Regions from separate parts of the Microbacterium sp. NPDC060132 genome, predicted to be linked through region 1. Evidence: predicted binding sites of a transcription regulator. Region 1 holds the regulator's gene; the other holds the start of a gene.
The links. Region 1 encodes LexA, which represses DNA repair genes until DNA is damaged. Its sites were predicted from a motif close to TCGAACANNTGTTCGA; they were not measured.

Region 1 (3,402 bases):
CCGTCCGCGGCGGAGGGTCTCGCGGACAAGACGCTCGTCGGCGGCGTGATCGACGGGCACAACATCTGGCGGGGCGACCTGGCCGCGGCGTTCGCCACGCTCGAGCGTCTGCGCGACCTGGGGGCCGCGGCCGTGTCGGCCTCCACCTCGACCTCGCTGCTGCACGTGCCGCACGACGTCGCCGACGAGACCTCGCTCGACCCCCGCCTGGTGTCGTGGCTGGCGTTCGCCGATCAGAAGGTGCAGCAGGTCGGCGTGCTGGCCCGCGGGCTGTCGCACGGCCCCGAGGCGATCGCCGCCGAGCTCGACGAGGCCTCGGCGGCCCTGCGCGACCGGCTGGATGCGCCCGGCGTGCGCGACGGCGCGGTGCGCAAGCGGGCGCTGGTCGACGCCGACTTCTCTCGGGTGTCCTACGAGGAGCGGGAGAGTGCGCAGGAGGCCCTCGGCCTCCCGGTCCTGCCCCTGACGACGATCGGGTCGTTCCCGCAGACCGCCGACATCCGTCGCGCACGGGCGCGGTTCACGCGCGGTGAGATCCCCCGCGACGACTACGACGACTTCCTGCGCCGGGAGATCGCCGCGGTCGTGTCGCTGCAGGAGGATCTCGGGCTCGACGTGCTGGTGCACGGGGAGCCGGAGCGCAACGACATGGTGCAGTACTTCGCCGAGAACCTCGACGGCTTCGCGGTCACGGAGCACGGGTGGGTGCAGTCGTACGGCTCCCGCGCCACACGACCGTCGATCCTGTGGGGCGACGTCTCCCGGCCGGCACCGATCACGGTCGACTGGTCCGGATACGCGCAGTCGCTCACCGCGAAGCACCTCAAGGGCATGCTCACGGGGCCGGTGACGATCCTCGCGTGGTCGTTCGTGCGCGACGACCAGCCGCTGGGGGAGACCGCGAACCAGGTCGCCCTGGCGCTGCGCGAGGAGATCGCCGACCTCGAGGCGGCGGGCATCGCCGTGATCCAGGTCGACGAGCCGGCCCTGCGCGAGCTGCTGCCGCTGAAGAAGGCCGATCAGCCGTCCTACCTGGACTGGTCGGTGGCGTCGTTCCGTCTGGCGACCGGTGGGGCAGCACCGGGCACGCAGGTGCACACGCACCTCTGCTACTCGGAGTTCGGTGTCGTGATCGACGCGATCCGCGCGCTGGACGCCGACGTCACGTCCATCGAGGCCGCCCGCAGCCGGATGGAGGTCGTCGCGGACATCGCCGAGGCCGGGTTCGACCACGGCATCGGCCCCGGCGTCTACGACATCCACTCCCCGCGGGTTCCCGCGGTGGAGGAGGTGGAGTCCCTGCTGCGTCGCGCCGTGGAGGAGATCCCCACGCGGCAGCTCTGGGTCAACCCGGACTGCGGCCTCAAGACCCGCGGCTACGAGGAGACCACCGCGTCGCTGCGGAACATCGTCGAGGCCACGCGCCGCGTGCGCGCCGAGGTGGGCGCCTCGGTCTGATCACGTGACGAAGGCCCTCTCCGAGCGATCGGGGAGGGCCTTCCTCGTGTCCGGGTCAGACGGCTCGCAGCACCGCGACGACCTTGCCGAGCACCACGGCCTCGTCGCCGAGGATGGGCTCGAAGGCGGTGTTCCGCGGCAGCAGCCACGTGTGTCCATCGCGGCGACGGAGCACCTTGACGGTGGCCTCGCCATCGAGCATCGCCGCGACGATCTCGCCGTTCTCGGCGTCGTGCTGCGAGCGGACGACGACCCAGTCGCCGTCGCAGATGGCGGCGTCGATCATCGACTCGCCGGAGACCTTGAGCATGAACAGGTCGCCCTTGCCGACGAGCTGCCGGGGGAGCGGGAAGATCTCCTCGACCTGCTGGTCCGCGGTGATGGGCACGCCGGCGGCGATGCGGCCGACGAGGGGCACGAGCGCGGCGTCGCCGACGGGAGTCGTGACATCGGCCGGGTTCTCGGCGCCGGAGCCGGTGCCGGGCAGGTCGATCAGCACCTCCATGGCCCGCGTCTTGCCCGGGTCTCGACGCAGGTAGCCGCTCAGCTCCAGCTGGCCGAGCTGGTGCGTGACGCTGGAGAGCGACTTGAGCCCGACGGCGTCGCCGATCTCGCGCATGCTCGGCGGGTAGCCGTTCTGGGCGATGGCGGCCTGGATGACCTCCAGGATCGCCATCTGCTTGGGGCTGAGGCTCTTGCGACGGCGGGTCCGCGGCGCCTCCGACTCCGGGGCTGTGGTCTCGCTCATGATGCTCCTTCAGTGCGTGAGATCCGACGTCGCTCTTCGAATGTCGGTGGCCCGTGGTGGGGTGTCCTTGTCGAAACCGTATCCGAGAATCGCGCCGATCTGGAAGATCTGTTCGAGCGTGTCGGACGATTCGTGGACAGGGTTTCGAAGACAGCTTGACAGATGTTCGAACTCGAAGATATCTTCGGAACGTAGCTTCGCATTCACGGCTCCCGGCCGAGTCGCGGATGCGAACGCTACGCCAACCTCCCCGGGCCCTCGCGGCGCCGGGACAGTGAAGGAGCAGACATGAGCACCATCAGCCTCAGCACCGCGACCGCGATCTCCGCCACGGCCCGTCCGGCCACGCGGCTCCGGCTCACGGCTCGCGGTCGCGGTGTGCTGCTCGCGGTCGCGTCCGTCCCGCTCGCCGTCGGCATCGCCTTCGCGGCGATCAGCGGCGGCAGCGCCATCGCCTCCGGTGCCGACAAGCCCGTGGCCGCCGTCGAGACCATCACGGTCATGCCCGGTGACACCCTCTGGTCGATCGCCGGCTCGATCGCTCCCGAGGCCGACCCGCGCGACGTGATCGGCGACATCAGCCGCATGAACCTGCTCCGCGGCGGAGAGATCCAGATCGGTCAGGAGCTCGCGATCCCGGCGCAGTACGCGGAGTGACGCATGGCCGTCGGTGCCGCCTCGTCCTCTTAACATGGATAGGGTGACCCTCTCCCTCAACGATCTCCCGCTGCGCGACGATCTGCGCGGACTCACTCCGTACGGCGCACCGCAGGCACCGCTCCCGATCGCCCTCAACGTCAACGAGAACACGCATCCCGTTCCCGACGAGGTCGCCAGCGACATCCTCGACGACATCGCCGTGGCGATCCGCGACGTCAACCGCTATCCCGACCGGGAGTTCACCACGCTGCGGGAGGCGTTCGCGGACTACCTCGGTCACGGGCTCACGGCCGAGCAGATCTGGGCGGGCAACGGCTCGAACGAGGTGCTGCAGCACATCCTGCAGGCGTTCGGCGGACCGGGGCGGACGGCGTTCGGCTTCGCTCCGACCTACTCGATGTATCCGCTGATCGCGCAGGGCACGGGTGCGTCATGGGTCGCCGGCACCCGGCACCCCGACTACTCGATCACCCCGGAGGAAGCCGCGGCACAGGTGCGCGCCACCGACCCCGACGTGGTGATCCTGTGCTCGCCCA
Region 2 (3,402 bases), on a different contig from region 1:
CGTGGCCATCTCGACCGACTGGGTCGACGGGTATCTCGCGCGTCGCTACGACATTGTGAGCGACTTCGGGAAGCTGTGGGATCCGATCGCCGACAAGCTCCTCACGGGGGCCGGTTTCATCGGGCTGGCCATTCTGGGCGAGGTCAACTGGTGGATCGTGATCGTGATCCTCGTCCGCGAGTGGGGTATCACGATCCATCGTCTGGTGGTCGCGAGCGAGCATGTCGTCGCTGCCGCCTGGATGGGCAAGATCAAGACCGCGTTCCAGGGCGTGGCCCTCGGCTGGGCGTTGTTGCCGCTTCACGTGTGGATCGGTCTCGGTCCGTGGACGACCATCACCTTCCTGCTCATGCTGATCGTGCTCGTCCTCACGGTGGTCAGCGGAATCGACTACATCGTGGCGCAGGTACGCGGTTCGCGACAGCGGTCATGACGTCGTTCACCCCTGAGATGGTCGTGGGCGCCCTGCGCGCGCGCGGCTGGACGCTCGGGGTCGCCGAGTCGCTGACCGGCGGCGCGGTCTGCGCGGCGCTGGTCGCCGTTCCCGGAGCCTCCGTCGTTCTCCTCGGCGGCGTGGTCGCGTATGCGACGCCGGTCAAGCATTCGCTGCTCGGGGTAGACGCCGAGCTGCTCGCGACAAAGGGACCCGTCCATCCCGAGGTGGCGCGGCAGATGGCCGAGGGGGTTCGCCACGCCGTCGCCGTCGACGGACGGTCGGCGGACGTCGGTATCTCCACCACCGGGATCGCCGGGCCGCAGTCGCCGGACGGTCAGCCGGTCGGGACCGTCCATCTGGGCGTCGTCACTCCGGAGGGCACTCGCACGGAGGCGTTCGTCTTCGACGGCGACCGAGCGGCGGTGCGCGCGCAGTCGGTGGCGATGCTGGTGCGAATGCTGGCTGAGGCGGTCGGGGAATACGAGCCGACAGCCGAAGGTTGATACCGATGTGCTCACATTCAAACCACAGAGTGCAAGGGTAGATTCTGTGCAGGCCAGGAGGGCTAGACTGGCTGTCTCTTCGAGGGGAACCTCGATCGAACACATGGGGAGGAGGTTCCGATGATTCTTGTACGACAGGAAATCGGCGATGTGCTGAGGGACTTCCGCCTGCAGAAGGGGCGCACCCTCCGGCAGGTCGCAAGCAAGGCGTCCGTCGCGCTCGGCTACCTCAGCGAGGTCGAACGCGGACAGAAGGAGGCGTCGAGCGAGATCCTCGCCTCGGTCGCGGAGGCCCTCGACGTTCCCATCTCCACCATCATGCGCGAGGTCGGGGATCGCATCTCCGTCCTCGAGGGCATCCAGGTCTTCCCCGACGTCGTTCCCGACGAGCTGGTCGCCTCGGTCGAGCCCGAGCTCTCGCTGCACTGACCACTCGGCCGGGTGACGATGCGACGTAGCGAATTCCTTCGCGCCGTCGACGCGGAGTTCCAGGCGCGAGGGCCGTCACTGGTGAACGACCTCAGTCTGACGGCGGTCAACGGCCGTACCGCGAGCGAAGCGCTGGCGGACGGCGTGCCGCCCCGGGAGATCTGGCTCGCCCTGTGCGAGGAGATGGATGTTCCGCTGTCTCGGCGGCACGGCGTCGGACGGCTGGAGCCGCGGAGCCGCTGAGTTGCTGCTCTCGTTCTCCGGGCTGTGCGGAACTCCGACACGCCGCGTTGCGCTGTTGTCGAAAATCTGTTCGAACCGGGCGTAGTCTTCTGCACAAGTGGTTTCGATGCCTGGATCATCACAGACCTCGGGTGGGCCGATGCAATGTCGGTGGCTCGTCCTAGCGTGAGGACCAGGCTGAAGAAGCCACACGCCTTGTCGGAGAGTTCCTTCCAGCCGGAAGAGCCGCGACAGCCTACAGGCGGCATCACACGCGCAGAAGGAGCACACCATGCCATCACCCGCCGACCGCGAGAAGTCCCTCGAGACCGCCCTCGCGCAGATCGACCGTCAGTTCGGAAAGGGCTCGGTCATGCGGCTGGGCAGCGATGAGCGCGCCCCCGTGGCAGTCATCCCCACCGGCTCCATCGCCCTCGACGTCGCCCTCGGGGTCGGAGGCCTGCCGCGTGGCCGCATCGTGGAGATCTACGGCCCGGAGTCCTCGGGTAAGACCACACTCACCCTGCACGCCATCGCCAATGCGCAGCGCGCGGGTGGTATCGCGGCGTTCATCGACGCGGAGCACGCGCTCGACCCCGACTACGCCGCGAAGCTGGGCGTCGACATCGATTCCCTGCTGGTGTCGCAGCCGGACACCGGTGAGCAGGCGCTGGAGATCGCCGACATGCTCGTGCGGTCCGGTGCCATCGATCTCATCGTCGTCGACTCGGTCGCGGCCCTCGTGCCGCGAGCCGAGATCGAGGGTGAGATGGGCGACTCCCACGTGGGTTTGCAGGCCCGGCTCATGTCGCAGGCGCTGCGCAAGCTGACGGGTGGGCTCAACCAGACCAACACCACGATGATCTTCATCAACCAGCTGCGCGAGAAGATCGGCGTCTTCTTCGGATCGCCCGAGACCACCGCCGGTGGAAAGGCGCTCAAGTTCTACGCCTCCGTGCGCATGGACATCCGACGGATCGAGACCCTCAAAGACGGAACCGACGCCGTCGGCAACCGTACGCGGGTCAAGATCGTCAAGAACAAGATGGCCCCGCCGTTCAAGCAGGCGGAGTTTGACATCCTCTACGGCGTGGGGATCTCTCGCGAGGGCAGCCTGATCGATTTCGGCGTGGAGCACGGGATCGTCAAGAAGTCTGGCTCGTGGTACACCTACGACGGCGACCAGCTGGGGCAGGGCAAGGAGAACGCGCGCACGTTCCTTCTCAACAACCCCGACATCGCCCTCGCCATCGAGACGCAGATCAAGCAGAAGCTCGGCATCGGTGCGCAGCCCGCGCCCGCGTCTGCGGACGAGCTCGCTGAGCGTCGCCCGGCCTGATGAACGAGCAGCGTGGGGGCGATCCGGAACGGATCGCCCCCATCATCCCTCTCTTCGGAGGGGCGCCGTCTCGGCAGCCCTCACGACGGCCTACCCCGCCCGATCATTCGGGGGTGGACGCGCCGGCATCGACTGACGGCGCCGCGTCGTGGCGCTCGACCTGGCATCAGGCGCCGTCCGACTTCCCGCAGGAACCCGACGCGGGCACGCCGAGCGAACGGCATCCCGCACGCGGTCGACGCGGGCGATCGACAGCGGGCACCCCGGTCCCTCGGCTGCGCGCGATCGACGAGGGGACGCTCGGCGGGGCGGATGCCGAGCGGGGAGACGAGGACGGTCCCACCACGGAGGAGGTCCGTGTCGCGGCCGAAGAATCTCTGCTCCGCAAGCTTCGCACCCGCTCGTTGTCCGTCTCCGAAGCGCGCCTGGTCTTGAGAGGCCACGGGGTGGAGGCGAACGACGTCGACGACCTG

Region 2: the regulator LexA is predicted to act here: its motif matches at 1,670-1,685, upstream of recA (recombinase RecA).

The regions. Positions count from the first base shown of each region.
Region 1 is NZ_JBHWXU010000002.1:199,109-202,510, forward strand. It holds gene metE (5-methyltetrahydropteroyltriglutamate--homocysteine S-methyltransferase) at 1-1,458, shown strand, start outside; gene lexA (transcriptional repressor LexA) at 1,514-2,206, opposite strand; gene ACFWCH_RS17460 (LysM peptidoglycan-binding domain-containing protein) at 2,495-2,863, shown strand; gene ACFWCH_RS17465 (histidinol-phosphate transaminase) at 2,898-3,402, shown strand, end outside.
Region 2 is NZ_JBHWXU010000001.1:2,707,254-2,710,655, forward strand. It holds gene pgsA (CDP-diacylglycerol--glycerol-3-phosphate 3-phosphatidyltransferase) at 1-433, shown strand, start outside; gene ACFWCH_RS13040 (CinA family protein) at 430-939, shown strand; gene ACFWCH_RS13045 (helix-turn-helix domain-containing protein) at 1,060-1,368, shown strand; gene ACFWCH_RS13050 (DUF3046 domain-containing protein) at 1,387-1,611, shown strand; gene recA (recombinase RecA) at 1,883-2,929, shown strand; gene ACFWCH_RS13060 (regulatory protein RecX) at 3,043-3,402, shown strand, end outside.